Regions from separate parts of the Paenibacillus sp. FSL H8-0079 genome, predicted to be linked through region 1. Evidence: riboswitches for the same ligand, from Rfam matches in the RefSeq annotation. Region 1 holds a riboswitch; each other region holds the start of a gene.

Region 1 (4,519 bases):
AAACATACGGAATTCGATGACCTTTATCCCTATATGATTGAACATCCTCAATTTTTCTGGTACAAACGCTATGTTGCCTGGTCAGAATTACTGACGATTGTAGGCTTGTGCGAAGAGTTGTCCTTCTCTTGGAAAGAACAATTTACACCGCATCAAGTGGAGTACCTTGAAGAACGTGTGATGTCCGCCAAAGTGCTTGATTTTTGGTTCGAGAAGAACGACAGCAAAGAGCACGCGCAGCGGTAACTCTCAGTCGGGACATAATTTCGAATGACATGACAGTCCAATACAGTCACGTGAGACCTAAATGACATTTCATTTAGGTCTCTTTTTGTAAATAAATTTGGAATATAGGAGCCATGAACATGATTAGTGATACAGAATTGGACGCCCTGCGTCTGTCAGGTGAGAAAGTAAGAGTAGTACGGGACGAGCTGGAATCGAACGATGTGACCGGGATTGTGGTTGCCTGGGATGGCGAGCAGGTACTTATCCGGCGGCAGAATCGACGTGTCGTCAAGCTGGATCGCAGTTACCGATATCAGTTGTTCAGCGAGCCGCGCCAGAGTGCACTTAGTGAGTAACCACTTATAGTCACGGCAGAACCATGAACGTTTAATTGTTTGGAATTACCATGATTTCTTGGCATAATTGGCTCACTCGGGAGAGAAGATAGGTACAGTGAGGATAATCTGTAACTATAGCCGAGAGGGTGTGCTACAAGCCATGACATTGATGAATGATAAAGTTCATGCCTACAAGGATCAGATTGGAGCATTAAGCGATGTGCTGCCAGGAGTGGTAAATTCGTATCATGAGTTTACTGGAGAATGTTTTCAGCCTGGCGTGATTGATGCGAAGACAAAACAGCTGATTGCACTCGGCATTGGATTGTTCGCCAACAATGAGGTATGTACCTTCTACCATGTAGAAGAAGCCCGTGCTAAGGGCGCTACAGATCAGGAAATCATGGAGACCGTTGCCGTCGCTGGAGCTGTTGGAGGCGGACATGCCCTGTCTCAGGGCGCGTTGCGAGTGCAGAAGGCGTTGCAGTAAGTCTTAAGGAAATAATGTGAAAAATAAAACATGGTCATACCCTGTTAGTTACAGGAGTATGACCATGTTTTATTTAAAGTTCATCTTTACTTGTTTTACTGTTAAGTGTTTTATTGTATTTGTCCACGTCCGCAAATATTTCCATTACAGAATAGCGTGCCTTATAATTTATTAATGATGATTTAGTCCGATATTCAATGGTGGATCGGTCACTGGTCCAAATATAAATAAAAGCGTTATTATAGCTTTCGAGCTCTGGTTTACCATATTTGTTCGTAAGCTCTTCCAAAATTTCATCAGACTCCGGATTAGTTAAAGTGCCAAAATCGTAACTTGCTTCAATCAGTAAGTAATCGTCCAAAGGATATTCATATGCTTGTTTCATCATGTCCTCTAATTGCTCATCCAATGTCTTTCGTATCTCGTCTTTTCTTGCATCTGTCGTATTTACGTTATCAAGTTCCTCGCGCAATTTGTTGTTATCTTCTATTTTTTCTGATATTCCTTCATTATCCAATAAATTAGTAAAGGTGTATTCTGCGTCTACTGTCTTACCCAGAACCACCACATCGGAATAATTAATACTTTTTTCATGATCATTATGTACTTTTTCTTCATAGTTTGTGTTTCCGTTTTTTTCTTCAGATGAAATGACCTTGTTTATTTTACTCCCCCAAGAAACTTCTCTGAAATCTTTAACTGTTTCACTACTACATCCTAAACTTGCTAGTACTAGCATAAAGAAGGTTAAAATTAACATGATCTTTTTCAATTGTTCTCCTCATCTCCGTTTTATTTCCCTAAAATATTTTACATTGTTTAAGAAAGCAGTTGAAGACAAAAAATGGTTAAACAAAAAAGGCATCAGGTTATAAACCGATGCCTTTTAGTGTATGAATTACATTTTACCCAACATTTTATCGTACATAAATTGTCCAGTTACCCGACGTGCTGTCACGTAGCGATCATTGAAGTATGGATTCGATAACTTAGTAATGCTTACGCCTTTACTACTGGAGGCATGTGCGAATTGTCCGCCGCCAATATATACACCTGTATGTGAAATGCCTTTGCCCATCGTATTGAAGAACACCAGATCACCTGTGCGAATGTTACTTTTGGATACCGGAGTACCTGCTTTGGCTTGCTGCTGCGAAGTACGTGGCAATTCAATGCTGTATTTGTTGAAAAGATATCTCATAAACCCGGAACAGTCGAAGCCGGCTACAGTCGTGCCACCCCACTTGTAAGGTATACCTGTCATGTTGTTCACTACGGAGTTGATACTGCTTGCCTCTGTGCTTGTAGCCCCGGATGTAAATAGTACAGCTGCTCCAAAAATGGAGATAATCAGTTTTTTCAAAATCAATGTTCTCCCTTCGATGCCTACGGAGTTAGCTAAGGGTTCGGTAGAAGGTTCCCTATATTTCCTATGTATAAGAATAATTCACCCAAAATGGTTCCCCCGTTTTCAAACATGAAACTCGGCAATGAATAATTAAGTTTTTGTAACTATTTGAAACTATATTGCATAAATGCGTAATTGTCAAACCCATTTAAACCCCTTCGTAATACCTCAATGTTAGCGGAATTACGGTTTTTATATGAAAGCAGGGATCAAGTTTGGGTATCATTCATGACAAAAACGTCATTATTGATTCGCTTAAGACGATTTTGGACAAATAAATAGGTTTGTCATGAGTTAAAAGAACTATTCCGTAATGTTCAATTTAAGAGATTATATTCATTAAGTTGCATATATTGACAAAAATCGATTTTTTGCATATTATCTTCTTATCCGATCCACATATTGGGTGAAAATTGATTTTATTGTGTTATAAATTCAAATAAAGGAGGTTAAGGGACTAGTATCATAAGTAAGGTAGAAGTGGGAGATTTATAAAAACAAACATAGGAGAGTGTTATCTTTGAAAGCAAAAAAAATAGTTACTTTTATTCTGGCATGCACGATGGTCTTCTCAGCAGTTGGAATGGTGGTTCTTCCTGTAACAACGGTGTCAGCTGCTGATGCAACAGGTACGACAGCAAGTATTTCTGATATTCTGAAGAACCAGCGGCCAGATGGAGGTTGGAGAAAAGACTATAAACAAACAAGTGGAGAATGGGCGAAGTCCACCATTGACAACAAGGCTACATACTCAGAAATTAGAAGATTGGCGAAGGAATTCAAAAAGACCAATGATCCGCGTTATTCCACAGCTGCAATCAAAGGAATTAACTTTTTGATCAACATGCAGTATTCAAACGGCGGATGGCCACAAGTCTACCAAAGCTCGGGATATCACAAACACATCACTTACAATGATGATGCGATGATTAATGTAATGATCATGCTGGATGAAGTAGCAACACGCAAAGGTGACTTCTCGTTTATCGACAGCACACTTGCTAACCGTAGTAAAAATTCAGTTGCCAAAGGTGTGGATGCGATTCTGAATACACAGGTCGTTGCAGGCGGTAAGCTGACAGTATGGGGACAACAACATGATTCCAGTTCCCTTAAACCGGCAAGCGCAAGAATCTATGAAGTACCCTCGTTGACGGCTGGAGAGAGTGTAACGATTGTTAAATTCCTCAAAACCAGACCTGCTAACGCTAAAATTACAGCATCCATTAAAGCAGCTGAGGCTTGGTTTAACAAAGTGAAAATTACAGGCTACAAGTATGAAAGAGCAAACGGAGACAGCAAAATTATCGCTGATTCCAAAGCTGCACCGATCTGGGCTCGCTTCTATGAAGTGGGAACGGATAAACCGATCTTTATTGGTCGTGACGGGGTAGTTAGATACAAATTAAGTGATATTGATAAAGAAAGAAGAGGCGGTTATGCATGGTATGGCAACTGGCCTTCCAAGCTGTAATTCGTAATAAGCCTCAGGTTTCATAGAGTTAATCCCTAGTAACGATAAGTAAAGCCCGAACCAGACAAGGACGTCTGGTTCGGGCTTTATTGTTATTACTTTCAGTGTTGACACGATAGATTGCACATGATATATTATTTCTTGTCGCCGAGATACATATCACGGAGATACATATTATGCGGTCGTGGCGGAATTGGCAGACGCGCACGGTTCAGGTCCGTGTGGGCTAACCCCCGTGGAGGTTCGAGTCCTCTCGACCGCATCGAAAAAAAGGTTCCTCGTTAGGCTAACGCCTTCGAGGAACCTTTTTGTTTTGTACATAAACAACTTGTATCGTCAAATGAGTTACTGAGCGGACACCTGGATACTATCGATATTCGGACCTTCAGTACCGGTCGTGACTACTTTAATGGTATTGGTTCCCGAGTTCATGGGTACTTGAATTGTTTTTTCACCCCAGGTGGACCAGCTACCCGTTGCAGAAAATGGGGTATTGCTGATCACTTTGGTTCCATTCACGAAAACATCAAGGTTACGGGTGCCACTTTCCAACGCATAACGAAACTTTACGTTTTTGGTGC
Region 2 (4,519 bases), 2.3 Mb from region 1:
GTATGACTTCCGAACGACCAAGTCTCCGATATTCATCAACGTAATCACCTCTACCCCATCGTATGGGCAGAGACCCGGTTTGGTTCATTCAAATTTTACAGCGCGGCGCGTACCCCTGCTTCCCACATCACGGTGCTGAGTGTAGCATACTCCTGCAGGCTTAACGTCTCTCCGCGTCGGGACGGTTGAATACCTGCCTGCTCCAGCAGAATGTCTGCCTGTTCCCGGTTCTCCTTCGTGAAGAAGCGTGCCTTCAGGTTGTTCGAGATTGTTTTTCTCCGCTGGGCAAAAGAAGCCTGTACCACTTCGAAGTAATGTGCTTCATCCGGAATCTCCACGGGCGGTTGCTCACGCACCTTCAGCTTAATGACAGCCGATTCCACGTTAGGTTGCGGGATGAAGACCGTAGGAGGCACAATACACACAAGCTCCGGCATACTGTAGTACTGAACTGCGATGCTCAGACTACCGTAGTCTTTTGATCCAGGTGCAGCAGCCATGCGTTCAGCCACTTCTTTTTGAATCATGACAACGATGCTGTCTACCGGCAGTTTCTCTTCCAGCAGTTTCATCATGATCGGGGTCGTTACATAGTAAGGCAGGTTAGCCACGACACTAACTTTGTCTACGGATGCAAAATCCGTATTAAACAACTCAGCCAGATCAAGCTTCAGCACATCCCCATGATGAACACGTACATTTGAATAAGGCTGCATCACTTCTCCCAGGATTGGGATTAAGCGCTGATCAATCTCTACGGCTGTGACAGGACCAGCTACCCGAGCCAATCGTTCCGTAAGGGCCCCAATACCTGGCCCGATCTCGAGCGCGCCCTTGGACTCGTCCAAATCGGCTGCATTAACGATTTTGTTTAGTATATTTTGATCGATCAGAAAGTTCTGACCTAGACTTTTCTTGAATGAGAATCCGTGTCTTTGAATAATCTCTTTGGTTCGCTTGGGCGTTGCAATTTCTATCGTCTCTTCTATGTCCTTCATATGCTCACAATCCTTCACGTTCAATTTGCGCTAATGCTGTAGAGAACTCTTCCCGTGTAATCTGAAATACACTGAGACGTTTGTGGAACTGCTTCCCGTTACAATATCCAATACCCAGCAGATTGCCCATCTCCATGCGACGTGCAGCAGCCTGCGGATGCACGATAAGCCCTGCCGCGATCAGGTCCTCCCAATCGATCAGACTCGGAGCACCTTCGTATGAAGTATGTACGCGTTCCAGCGCGTGCCGAATCGCCTCCGGTGAGGCGTTCTCCACCCCAATGTCCCCTTTGCGCGTCGCATCCGCTTCTGGAATGAAGGCATGCTTGCAACCAGGGACCTTATTCGCAATAATTTTACGAATGCGTTCGCCAGCATGATCCGGATCTGTCAGTACGATGACTCCCCGTCTCTCCTGAGCAAGCGCTATTCGCTTCAGAATGCGTTGGTTGATGGCTGATCCACCCGTTTCTATCGTATCGGCTTCTACGGCCCGACGGATGGCTACCGTATCGTCACGGCCTTCCACCACAATGACTTCTTTTATCATGTTCCATTTCTTCCTTTCTAACGCAAAAAGAAGAGGAATATCCTCTTCTCTGCCAAACGGCGGGGGAGACTGAATTCAGACCCCTCCGCCGCATATTCCGCATGAATCATTCATGCAACTATTTTATAGCATTCCCATTTCAAAGTAAAACGATTTTAGTTCGCTTCCGGCTTCACCGGACCGATCACGTAGACCGTCTTGCCTTTCTTGCGTCCAAAATTCAGGGCATGCTTCACACTGTCATAATATACATCAATTTTGTTGCCTTTAATGGCACCGCCTGTATCTTCCGCACGACGGAAGCCCAGACCTTCGATATATACCCACCAGCCAATTGGAATGACTTTGGGATCAACCGCAATGGTGCGCCCTTCCGTTACACGAGTACCGGAAGCTGTTTTAGTACCAATGCCAGGCTCTTCGGAAGAGTAGGCAGTCATGGATACATTCTTAAGTACTTTGGAGTATTTAAAAGAAGTCCCGGATACGGTAATCACTTTGCTGCCCGAGGCAGCAGTTTTCTTCGAGTTCGTTGTTGTTGCCTGTTTCGTTGTTGAAGTCTGAGCCGATACGGTTTGAACCTCAGGCTCTTTTACAACCGGTTTTGCTTTGGTACCGACAGCGATCACTTTATCTACACGATTATTCGCGACGGATTTGCCGACCATTTTTTTGGAGACCAATTCTCCATCCTGAAATACCTTTTCGATATGCTGTACAAGTGTGCCTTCTTTGCCGCTTACAACGACACGGTTATCCCCTTTGTACAAGCTAGGGTCAGCCGTTTTGATCACTTTATAAGCGATCGGTTGTTCTACATCCACTGTACGCTTTGTTACCCGCACTACACGAATTTTCATATCCGCTTTGACTGCAGTTCCAAGCGCCGGATACACTTTATCATTACTTGCAACCTGAATACCTGATTTTTGAATTGCCTCTTGTACCGATGAATCGGTTGTATACAGAGTCTTGGTGTCTCCGTCTGCCGTAATGTTAACTGGAACGGCCCGCTCAATAACAATTCGGTCTCCATCTGTAATCGCCCCGTTCATGGACATGGATACCTTATCGTGAGGGCTGACTGTGATTGACTGCTCCTCCAGCATTTCCTGAAGCATTCCTGTACGAGTCTCTACCACCTGAGCTTTGCCATCAATAACCAGTGAAATTTGTTTCCCGGCCTGACCGTAAACGACTAACAAGATCATGATTGTAAGCGCAATTGAGAAAATCGCGATCAATGCCATTTGACGCATGTTCTCATGCTTCCACCGCAACGCGAAAGACTTACTGGATGATCGTGACTCATGGGTCTCTTCTGGTTGGAATGTGCCCACTTCTCCGTCCTCCTTCATAGCCTCGTCGTCTAAAGTAATGCATGATGTCTTTGACGTGACTATACCAATTTTTCTACAGAACACAGATCGGACCAAATGACCGGTTCTGCACCATGAATCAATCTTCGCAACATGATGTCATCCTCCTGAATACCTACCGTATGATGACAACATTTCTTTTATTCAAAAACAAAAAAAGCCAAAGAAAGAGTGTAAGAGGAACTCTTTCGTGGCTTCCGAATGATTCTGAATATCGGAAATTCATGCACGAGGTTGCCTCTCTTTTTCCGCTTGCGAGGTTAGCTGTCGGGTTCGGGCGAAAGAGAGCCGCCCTATCTTAGGTCACCCGCTCATGGCGGACGCCTTTGAATTCACCCCGAGACCCAAAGAAGAAATCAAATATGGCTTCGCAGATCCTCTCGCTGCTTTTGGGTCAGCGAACGATGCGCATCGGCCAAATACACCGATGTTTAAGCCCTATTGGTTCCCCCGCTCTCCGTTAACGGAGACTCAGCGAGACTGATTCATGAAAGTATTGTTGTTTCATCGGAAAGTGTCCCTTTGTTCATCCCCCGAACATCTGTCCAATTTTCCGCACAACAATTCACTGAAAAGATGATATCCTGTTTTGATGCATGTTGTAAAGCGTTGATCAAGTACGTTTTTCTGAATATTTGGTTAAAATATTGTAATATTCTTGATTTATTTGGATCAAAGAGCAAATTAACTCCGCTTAACTCTCTATTTCACCTGATTTACTCGTTTTTTTAACGAATACCAAATCGTTCCATGGCATTTTTGGTTGTTATTGCAGCAATTTCCTCTACCGAAATGCCTTTAATTTCCGCAGCTGCCTCTGCAACCAGACGTACATGCGCTGTCTCATTTCGTTTTCCACGGTACGGATGAGGTGTCAGATATGGAGCATCTGTTTCAATGAAAAACCGGTCCATAGGAACCTTCTCCAGAACCTCTTTTGGTTGCTTTGCATTTTTGAATGTGATTGGACCTCCGAAGGACAGATGGAAGCCCATATCGAGACAACTTTTCGCCGTTTCCCAGCTACCCGAGAACGAGTGCATCACACCACCAACCTCGCCAGCCTTCTCTTCACGCAAAATTCTTACAATATCCTCGTGCGCATCCCGATTATGGATGACAATTGGCATGTTCACTTCACGCGCCAAAGCAATTTGTTGTCGTAATACGCGATGTTGCACTTCCTTCGGCGAAGTATCCCAGTGATAATCCAATCCAATCTCACCGATCGCAACCACTTTTTCATGCCTGCATAAAGATGCAATCCACTCCAAATCGCCCTCCTGCATTGTGATCGCATCTACGGGATGCCACCCTACAGCTGCATATATAAAGTCATACGTTTCGGCGAGTTTCATTGTGGTTGGAATCGTCTCCCGGTTAAAACCAATGTTGATCATGCGACCAACCCCCGCATCCACGGCACGTTGAATCATTTCCTCGCGGTCCTCGTCGAATTGTGGTGCATCCAGATGTGTATGTGTGTCGAACAGCATCATGTTTGAATCTCCCTTCATGTCGAACTAACGACTATCTTCTTTTTGGTAATTTAATTTATAAAATCCAATAATTTAATGTTTCATAAAGAAAAT
Region 3 (4,519 bases), 1.5 Mb from region 1:
TTCCGTTTGAGCTTTTGCTGCATTGTAACGTGCTACCAATGTCTCACGTTTGTTCTTCATTTGAGTCAACTGCTTACGCATCTCGTCGAGCTTGCCACGCAGGTTATCTGCAGAAGCCTTGTTCTGATCATAGCTGGTTTTGTACTCAGCCATCTTCTCTTCAGCAACCTTTTTCTCTTCTAAAGCACGTCGAGCCAGATCCAAATTCTGAGCACGAGCCGCCGTATGCGCCTGCTCTTCACGTTTCTTCACCAGAGCTTCCTGCTCTTCGAATAGCTGCTTGAATTTCTTCTCAATGGCAATCTGTGCGGCTACTGCTTTCTCCGCATCTTCCAGATCCTCTTGCATATCACGGATATATTGGTCCGTCATCTTGATTGGATCTTCCGCCTTGTCAATAATGGCATTGATATTAGACATTGTTAAATCACGCAATCGTTTGAAAATGGACATTATGTTATTCCTCCTAGTCGATATTACATCGTATATAAACATACATACGTAACAATCTACAACTCGTTTCAATTTTAGCAAATAAAATCAAAACTTGCGATTGCTCTTCATGTTAGGAAGATCCTTTATCCTTGTTCAGATGATCCTCCATTAGCCTCTCTGCAGTCTGCACGATTTCGTCGATCTGCATCCGTGTAATGGAATCAAAATGGATACCCATGATCACCGTAACGGTTACTTTCAGCTGAAGGGCAGCCTTTCGGGCAAGCCGCTCACACAGCTCTTGTTCCTTGTGACCCGGAATATGTACCGTCGTCCCGCTTACGCGCTCATGATCCACGTAGAACGTGGCTACAGCGCCAATATGCGCCTTTCCTCCGGTAACGAGAAAAACCTTATCATCTCCTGCCTCAATCACTTGTAAACGTATCGATTTCAAATCATATGTACTCATAACCATCCACCTATCCTTCTCTATATGTTATATATGGAGGAATTATGGCTTTAACAAGATAAATCCGCAATGAAAATTCTCACACTACGCATATTTTATGGACACCTCGGACATACCAAGGAGAACATCATTTTTGGAAAAGGAGGCCGTTATTATGCGCGTACGCCTCATTATGCTGATGGTTATCGTTATTTTTTTCGGAGGATACCATGCTCCAGCTTCATCGCGGGATGCTTCAAGCCCGCCAAGTGAATCAGTATCAGTTTCAGATTCCGCGGAAGAAGAACAACTGACATTGGGACAATTACGTCAAAAATATGCGGATACGTTCAAAACGAATGGTCCTTCAACGAAGCAGGTTGCCCTGACTTTTGATGACGTGCCCGATCCACGATTTACTCCACAGGTATTAGATGTATTGAAGAAATATAAAGTCAGAGCTACATTCTTTATCGTTGGTAGTCGTGCTGAGAAACATCCGGATCTGGTGAAACGTATAGTTAAGGAAGGGCATATTGTTGGCAATCACAGCTACAATCATCCGGAATTCAGTAAGCTGTCGATGAATGCCTTTCGCAAACAAATTTTACATACTGGGGATATCATTCATCACCTAGCAGGATATACGCCCAAGATGATCCGGCCACCTTACGGAGATATTAATGAAGAACAGCTGCAATGGGCTGCCAGACAACACTATAGCATTGTGAACTGGAACGTTGACTCACTGGACTGGAAAGGCCTCTCCAAGGAAGAGGTGAAGGATAACATCCTATCTGCCGTAAAACCCGGTTCCATCGTTCTGCAACATGCCGGGGGCGGTGTGGGTTCGAACTTGAATGGCACGATTGAGGCTTTACCTGAAATTATTGAGGAACTGCGTAATCGGGGGTATGAACTGGTCACCTTGGACGAGATGTTGGGGTTGCCAAAAGCCAAGGATTAGGATGTCCATGTAGGAAATGATGACGATGTTAAAAGGGTGCCTGTTCAATCGCAAGTAGCGACTGGCAGACACCCTGTTTGATTTCGGTTAGATGTAATTAATTTTCTACTTCAGAATATACAGCTCGATATCCTGGAAACCAAATGTGCTTACGGACTGCTTGCTACCAGGGATAAAGATATCAATCCGGTGACCCTTGATTGCACCACCAATATCACGTGCTGTCGCTACAAAAGCCTGCTTTGGCAATCCCGGATGGCTGTGACCGGTTACCAGTACTTTGGTTCCAAGTGGAATCACACTGGGATCAACCGCAATCGTACCCAATTCAAGATCATTCCCGAAGTAATCCACAGCACCCCATCCCCCATTTTCGGACGGATCTGCAGAGTATGCCGTTGCTTTCACGTTCACTGCTTTACTGTAATCGAACGTTTTTCCCCAGGCTTGAACAACTTTGTTATCTGCGTTAACGTCCAAGCTTGCTGTAGTCACAGTCTTCGCTTGGGTCTTGCTCTCCGTAGCCGCGGCAGCTGCTACATTGTTCGCCTTACCGGGAATCGTAATTTTCAAACCACCATAAATGTTGTAAGGCGAAATGTCGTTGTTTGCTTTAACCAACGTGTTGAGTGCTACTCCATACTGTTTCGATAAGGTGTAGAAGGTATCCCCTTCTTTGGCCACATGAACTGAATCTGCGTGAGCCGGAACGGCTTGAATGAGCATTACTGTTGTCATTAATGCTACTGCTGTTTTGGCTATACGTTTCTTGTTAATCATGGTCTTCCTCCCTCATTATGCCTGCGAAGTTAGTTGTCGGATTCGGATGAGGAGCCACCCTATAGGTTCTTCGTTACATTTGAAACATTATGTACCCCTAATTCACCCCAAGCAGTGTGCCTTAGATCTTCCCCCTGCACGGTCTGCATCGTTACATCCCCCGCACTCCCTGTCCGGAAGTTTCGGCAGAGTTCAATATATCACAATTTTGTAACCTGAACTTGTAGTAATTCTTACCAAATGGTTTTCAGCATGTCATCAACTGTAAGAATACTGGATAATTCAGAATAGTTTGACGAACCGATTTCTTTATATTTGGTAACAGAAAAGTTACTTTTCGAATCCTTAAGTGATTATTTCGCATAAAAAAATAGCGTCACCGACTCGAAGTCAGTAACGCTATTTGATCAGTTCTTTTAGAGTACTTTCGCAAGAAAATCACGTGTACGTGAATTTTTCGGTGCTCCAAACACCTCATCTGGTGTTCCCTCTTCTACAATAACCCCGCCATCCATGAACAGGATCCGGTCTCCCACTTCACGTGCAAAACCCATCTCGTGCGTCACAATGACCATGGTCATCCCGCCTTCTGCAAGACGTTTCATGACATCCAGCACTTCACCGACCATCTCGGGGTCCAGTGCTGAAGTAGGCTCGTCAAACAGCATCACATGCGGTTGCATGGCCAACGCTCTTGCAATGGCGATCCGCTGCTTCTGTCCACCGGACAGCTGATTTGGGAATGTATCTTTTTTATCGTACAAGCCTACCGTGTTAAGCAGATCAGCAGCAATTTTCTCCGCTTCCTGCGTGGATTGCTTCTTCACTTTAATTGGAGCAATCGTGATGTTTTGCTGAACCGTTTTGTGTGGGAACAGGTTGAAATGCTGGAACACCATGCCCATTTTTTCACGAGTCGCATTGATGTTGTGCTTCGGATCGGTGATTGATACGCCTTCAAAATCAATCTCTCCCGAGGTAGGCTGTTCCAACAAGTTCAGACAACGCAAGAATGTACTTTTACCTGAGCCGGAAGGACCGATAACCACGACAACCTCACCTTTGCCAATCGTCACGTTAATGCCCTTAAGTACATCGTTATTACCATAAGATTTGTGTAATTGTCTAACGTCTATCACTTGCACTCAACTTCCTTTCCAGTCGTCCCAGCAGCTTGGACAAAATGAACGTCATTACAAAGTAGATGGCTGCTGCAATTAGAAACGGACTCAACCCTTGGAACGTAATGTTCTTGACCACGCTAGCCTGATACATAATATCCACCATACCGATAACGGAGATAATGGAGGATTCTTTGATAATAGTCACGAATTCATTACCGATCGCTGGTAATACAGCTTTGAAGGCTTGCGGCAATATAATGTAACGCATTGCTGCCCCTCTGCCCATTCCGAGGGAACGCGCTGCCTCCAACTGACCACGATCCACACCTTGGATACCTGCACGGAAAATCTCAGCCAGATAGGCACCACTATTAATGGAAAGTGTGAGAATACCCGCTTGAAGAGCAGAGAAATTAATTCCAAACGTCAAGGAAATACCATAGTAGATAATCATCAGCTGTACCAGCATCGGTGTACCACGGATAACTTCAACATAAGCCGTACCGATCCAGCGCAAGATTGCAGCGTCATGCAAACGGAACAAACAGATGATCAATCCGATGATAACCCCAAATATTACACCAAGTGCAGATAACAGGAGCGTGTATCCTACACCTGTTGCATAGAAACTTTTGTACTCCCAGAATACTTGGAAAATATTTTGTGATTTGTTCGCTTTATCCGCCATCAAGAGGCTGGCGTCCGTCACCATCTGATTGATTTTATCTTCACTTTTCAGTCGCTCCAGTGTTCCATTTACTG
Region 4 (4,519 bases), 690 kb from region 1:
GTCCTCCTTTGGCAAAAATCTTATCTCAGTTCATCTGGAATATCCAAAATATCAGCGACCAGGTGTCTGAATCGGGTTGCTTTGCGTGTGCCGTGAATGAGATTGGATAAACGATAGGGTGGGATGCCGTGCTGTTCACAAAAAGTCTTCTGGTCCACTTGAAGTTCGGTTAGCCGTCGTTTGATGGCCCATCCGAACGGAGTCACTGGTTTTTTCTTGTTCAAAAGGGTTCACCCCTGGTTAGAATGTAGTATTCAGTCGCCCTTTCTTCATGTAGAATATATAGAAATGCGAGCTGTATATTTTATTATATACGTAAATCCGTCATCTAACAATTAAAAAAGACGGAAAAAAGTGTATTTTGTGATGTAAAATGGCGTAAATACGTTAAAAAAACCAATAAAATGACAAAAAACACGTCGGCAAGGAGGTTGCCGCGTGTTTTTTTGTTTGTCTGAATGAAGGGGAGTAGGTGTAGGTGGACAAGGATTAGGCCCTGTAGGCATGAAGTCCAGCTCCAAGCATATGGAAACTGGGGAAAAACGATTTCATGGACATCGAGGTTGGCTGTGCCAGTCCATCCGCAGCCGAGGCGCTGACGGTGTTCCATTCATTCTCCAGATCTGCGGCCAGGCGTACCGTCAGTTCTTTGATTGTATCGGTGTCCAGAGGAATGACTTTGGAGGCTTCGGTTATGCAGGCATTCATGGCTGAATGCAGATAACCAAGAACTGCCGCCTCGACAGGGATATCGAGGTGGTGGTTAATCCAGGCGTGAACAGTGGAGAGGCAGCCAACCGAATCATATTTGGCGAAGATCTGTTCAAGCTGGCTGAAATCAATCCAGGGGTGCAGAGCGCGTGCAAGTCTGATCAATCGTTTACCCATGGTAGCAGCTTGTTCTCTGAGATCTCCAGGAGTTCGCTGAACATGGACGAGCTTGTCGATCAGGGCTATCCGCCATGTATCCTTGTGATCTGCTGCGGTATAGATGCCTTTGATAGCCATGCCTTCAAGACGAACGATGCTGGGGTGCAACTGACAACGCATGAATGATTCGAGATCTTCAGCATTACGAATGGTACCCTCCTTGATATGGATATCCATGCCGAAGGAATGGGTAAACCCTCCAACCTGAATAGAGGAATCAAGCAGTTTAACATAATCGAGCAGCTTATTCCCACGGTTCACGATCATTCGCCTCCTGTGTTCGTTAAATGTAACTTTAAGTAACATTTATATTCCTTTTTTTTTGCTTTATGTTTGAAAATCCGAATTATATGATAGTTATCATCCCATAAATGTCCGCTTTTTGTCAATAGTGTCATTGAAATTCAGCAAATTAAATCTGTAATTCAATATTTGTGTTATTTTATATAACATTTAAAGTTAATTGTTTGCGAAATGTAGGGAGGGCTACGTATAAATGAATCAACAAGATCGGCTCTAACCGGAAAAGAGGGGATCGAATCTAATAATATGCAGTTCATGGGTAAAGATGACGAGAATATGCGATTTTTGATGAAAATGCCTATCTGAAAAAGAAGTAATAGAAAACACTTTACTTTTAGATCAGAACCCGGTATAATCAATTCTGTTGCCGATTATTTACGACATGCGGTCGTGGTGGAATGGCAGACACGCTATCTTGAGGGGGTAGTGGGCGTATGCCCGTGGAGGTTCGAGTCCTCTCGACCGCATCATATGAACGATGAAGAAGAAGCTTTCCGTTATTGGAAAGCTTCTTTTTTTGTCTTTTTTCGAACAGTATGACATTTGGGTTGAAAAAAAGGCCATCCATTACCGGGGGCAATGGTGCTCTACCTTCCGGCTACGGGTGGCCTGTGTATTATTTTTGGAGTAAGTTCTTGATATCTTCTTCAATCTTGTCAGGTGTTGTTTTGGGAGCATAACGTTTCAGTACCTGTCCGTTCTGATCCACAAGGAATTTGGTGAAATTCCATTTGATTGCTTTAGAGCCGAGCAAGCCAGGAGCTTCTGTGCTAAGGTGTTGGAAAAGTGGGTGAGCGCTTGAGCCGTTCACATCAATTTTCTCAAACATGGGGAAGCTCACGCCATAATTCATCTGACAGAACTCGGCAATATCGTCGGAAGAACCTTTTTCCTGTGCAAACTGGTTGCTTGGGAAACCAAGAACTTCAAATGGAGCATCTTGAAACTTGTCTTGCAGTTCTTGCAGACCTTTGAATTGAGGGGTAAGGCCGCATGAGCTTGCCGTATTCACAATCAGGAGCACTTTGTCACGGTAGTCGGACATTTCAACTTCTTGACCGCGAAGGGTATTCACTTTGTAATCGTAGACTGTCATCTAAATCGCCTCCATTGATATACTCTTATATCTTCTATTATATTGGTTGCAATTAAATATTGCAAAACTAATATAGTGTTAAAAGAATCAAAACAGACAAGTTGTGCAGAATACGTGAATGAATTGCGAAGTGATTTTCGTCAGAGTGAGAATTAGATAGCCTTGAAGAGATGGATAGAGTATAACCTTATTGTAAGCGTTATTATGGATGATTATTGGCAAAAATCTGCCGATTCGGTGATCTCTGCGGACTTTACACCGTCATGGCGGGGGTGTATGATTCATAACGTAATTTCAATTTAAACTAAATTGTACTTGAAAAACGAAACAAACGATAATATCGCTCGATCTTACCTTGAGATATACGAACGATGTTTTAATCGCTGAGTTTCCATTCATTGATGAATGGGAAACGGGGGAACCAACGGAATGCGCTGTCCAGGACAGTGGGCATTCATGGGGTGAATTTTCCGGTGACAGCCGGAAATAGGGCGACTCTCGCGCCCGAATCCGTCAGCTAACCTCGTAAGCGTTAAAGGGAGAGGCAACAAGCCGTACGCTGGTTCATGGTGTTTTCGCCATGGGTTATTTAAGAAGCGTTCGGGAGGCCTTGGTCCCCCACGCTTCTTTTTTGTTGTCTTTTCACGCCAAGGGAGGAACGAATGATGGATACTGAGATGATCTTAGTGACTGCTCCAAATGAAGCAGGACGCAAATTTATCAAATTGCTGATGTACAAAAAAATGCCGTTTGCCGTTCTAACCAACAGTGCAGGAGAAGAGCGGAGACTCCGCAGAATCGGGGTAGAGCATGTTATTCGAATGAATACGGCTGCAGCTCAAAAATGGTTTTTGCCGCAGGGTAGCGTAGGCAATGTGTTTATTTTCGAGAACAGTCTGAATCTGACCTGTCGTTATTTGCAGATCTGCCGTTCATGGACATCTAAATCCCTGTGTGTCATTACGGAGCAGAGTAATCCAAAGGGCATCTATCGGGGGATGGGCGCAGACCGGATTGTATATTCGCTCAATGGGGAAGTCGGCTTTCTCCTCAATGGTTGATGCCATAGCTTGTGATTGCTCAGGTGTAAGGTGCCTGTTATAATTGAATGTATTAGAATCAATTTCAGAATTCACTCAAGGTATTATGAAATTGATTCATCGATAAACGGAAATTTGAGGAGACTCATGCATAATGGTGGGTCTTCTTTTTTATGCTTACAAGGAGGAATTGGCGTGCCGGATGTAGGTGGATTAAAGTGGTTGTTTTTTGATGTTGGAGATACGCTGGTGGATGAATGGGAGCCGGTTGATGATATTATCGGACAATTCGTCCGTGAAGCTTGTGCTTTGGGGTATCCGGTGACAATTGAGGCGGTACGCGAACTGTTCGCGAACTGTTACCGGAAATATGAGCAATGGCCCATGAGAGTGGCTATTCGCACATTCATTGAAGACGAGAAGCACCAGAAACAGATTCAGGACAAGCTGAAGTTTCAAAAAGATCTTGAACGTCCTTTTCCTTCAGCGGATTCCGTTCTTCAGCAGTTGTCACGGTATTATCGTATTGGCATTATTGCCAATCAGAGTCCCGGAACGGAAGAGAGACTGGAGAGTTACGGATTACGGAAGTATGTTGACGTTCTGGCCTGTTCGGCTGAAGAAGGGGTGTCCAAGCCAGACCCTGAGCTATACGCTGTGGCCTTGAAACAGGCAGGCTGTGAACCGGAGGAGGCTGTCATGGTCGGGGATCGGATTGATAATGACATTATTCCTGCCCGGAAGCTGGGCATGCGCACGATTCGAATTATGCAGGGTTATGGGAGATTCCAGCCGGAACGATCGGATGACGAACGTGCGGATTGGACCGTTGATTCATTGGATCAGCTCCTGCCTTTACTGATACCAAACCAGGATTAGATGATTGCGTATGAGAGGTTCTACTCTAAATGAAAACACGTTGCTGTACAGCAACAATAAAAGGCTGATCACTTGGGTATAGCATACCGGAGTCGATCAGCCTTTTAATTATTTAGTCGATTAGAACCAGATTAGAACAACCGGATTGTCTGAATGATCAGATATACATTCAGCACAACGATAACAGCGGCAATGACCCATGAGATGATTTTGAGCCATAACTTGTTGGCGAATGCACCCATGCTTTTTTTATCACTCGTGAACATCACCA

Evidence for each region. Region 1 has a riboswitch for cyclic di-AMP ahead of MHI06_RS10455 (C40 family peptidase). Riboswitches for the same ligand answer to the same signal wherever they lie in the genome.
Region 2: another riboswitch for cyclic di-AMP. It lies ahead of MHI06_RS00150 (ubiquitin-like domain-containing protein); the one in region 1 lies ahead of MHI06_RS10455 (C40 family peptidase).
Region 3: another riboswitch for cyclic di-AMP. It lies ahead of MHI06_RS16930 (3D domain-containing protein); the one in region 1 lies ahead of MHI06_RS10455 (C40 family peptidase).
Region 4: another riboswitch for cyclic di-AMP. It lies ahead of MHI06_RS07065 (hypothetical protein); the one in region 1 lies ahead of MHI06_RS10455 (C40 family peptidase).

The regions. Positions count from the first base shown of each region.
Region 1 covers NZ_CP150300.1:2,289,248-2,293,766, forward strand. Annotated here, with positions in the region: gene MHI06_RS10435 (hypothetical protein) at 1-246, shown strand, start outside; gene MHI06_RS10440 (hypothetical protein) at 366-584, shown strand; gene MHI06_RS10445 (carboxymuconolactone decarboxylase family protein) at 727-1,056, shown strand; gene MHI06_RS10450 (hypothetical protein) at 1,130-1,828, opposite strand; gene MHI06_RS10455 (C40 family peptidase) at 1,955-2,419, opposite strand; cyclic di-AMP (ydaO/yuaA leader) riboswitch at 2,425-2,556, opposite strand; gene pelA (pectate lyase) at 2,976-3,938, shown strand; tRNA gene MHI06_RS10465 (tRNA-Leu) at 4,117-4,200, shown strand; gene MHI06_RS10470 (carbohydrate-binding protein) at 4,284-4,519, opposite strand, start outside.
Region 2 covers NZ_CP150300.1:31,575-36,093, reverse strand. Annotated here, with positions in the region: gene yabG (sporulation peptidase YabG) at 1-36, opposite strand, end outside; gene rsmA (16S rRNA (adenine(1518)-N(6)/adenine(1519)-N(6))-dimethyltransferase RsmA) at 96-998, opposite strand; gene rnmV (ribonuclease M5) at 1,003-1,548, opposite strand; gene MHI06_RS00150 (ubiquitin-like domain-containing protein) at 1,704-2,888, opposite strand; cyclic di-AMP (ydaO/yuaA leader) riboswitch at 3,161-3,414, opposite strand; gene MHI06_RS00145 (TatD family hydrolase) at 3,656-4,426, opposite strand.
Region 3 covers NZ_CP150300.1:3,811,850-3,816,368, forward strand. Annotated here, with positions in the region: gene MHI06_RS16915 (PspA/IM30 family protein) at 1-453, opposite strand, end outside; gene MHI06_RS16920 (hypothetical protein) at 566-907, opposite strand; gene MHI06_RS16925 (polysaccharide deacetylase family protein) at 1,062-1,853, shown strand; gene MHI06_RS16930 (3D domain-containing protein) at 1,959-2,591, opposite strand; cyclic di-AMP (ydaO/yuaA leader) riboswitch at 2,636-2,831, opposite strand; gene MHI06_RS16935 (amino acid ABC transporter ATP-binding protein) at 3,050-3,772, opposite strand; gene MHI06_RS16940 (ABC transporter substrate-binding protein/permease) at 3,759-4,519, opposite strand, start outside.
Region 4 covers NZ_CP150300.1:1,602,707-1,607,225, forward strand. Annotated here, with positions in the region: gene MHI06_RS07045 (hypothetical protein) at 21-224, opposite strand; gene MHI06_RS07050 (urease accessory UreF family protein) at 490-1,191, opposite strand; tRNA gene MHI06_RS07055 (tRNA-Leu) at 1,618-1,700, shown strand; gene MHI06_RS07060 (glutathione peroxidase) at 1,850-2,329, opposite strand; cyclic di-AMP (ydaO/yuaA leader) riboswitch at 2,701-2,876, shown strand; gene MHI06_RS07065 (hypothetical protein) at 2,992-3,390, shown strand; gene MHI06_RS07070 (HAD family hydrolase) at 3,565-4,248, shown strand; gene MHI06_RS07075 (Nramp family divalent metal transporter) at 4,380-4,519, opposite strand, start outside.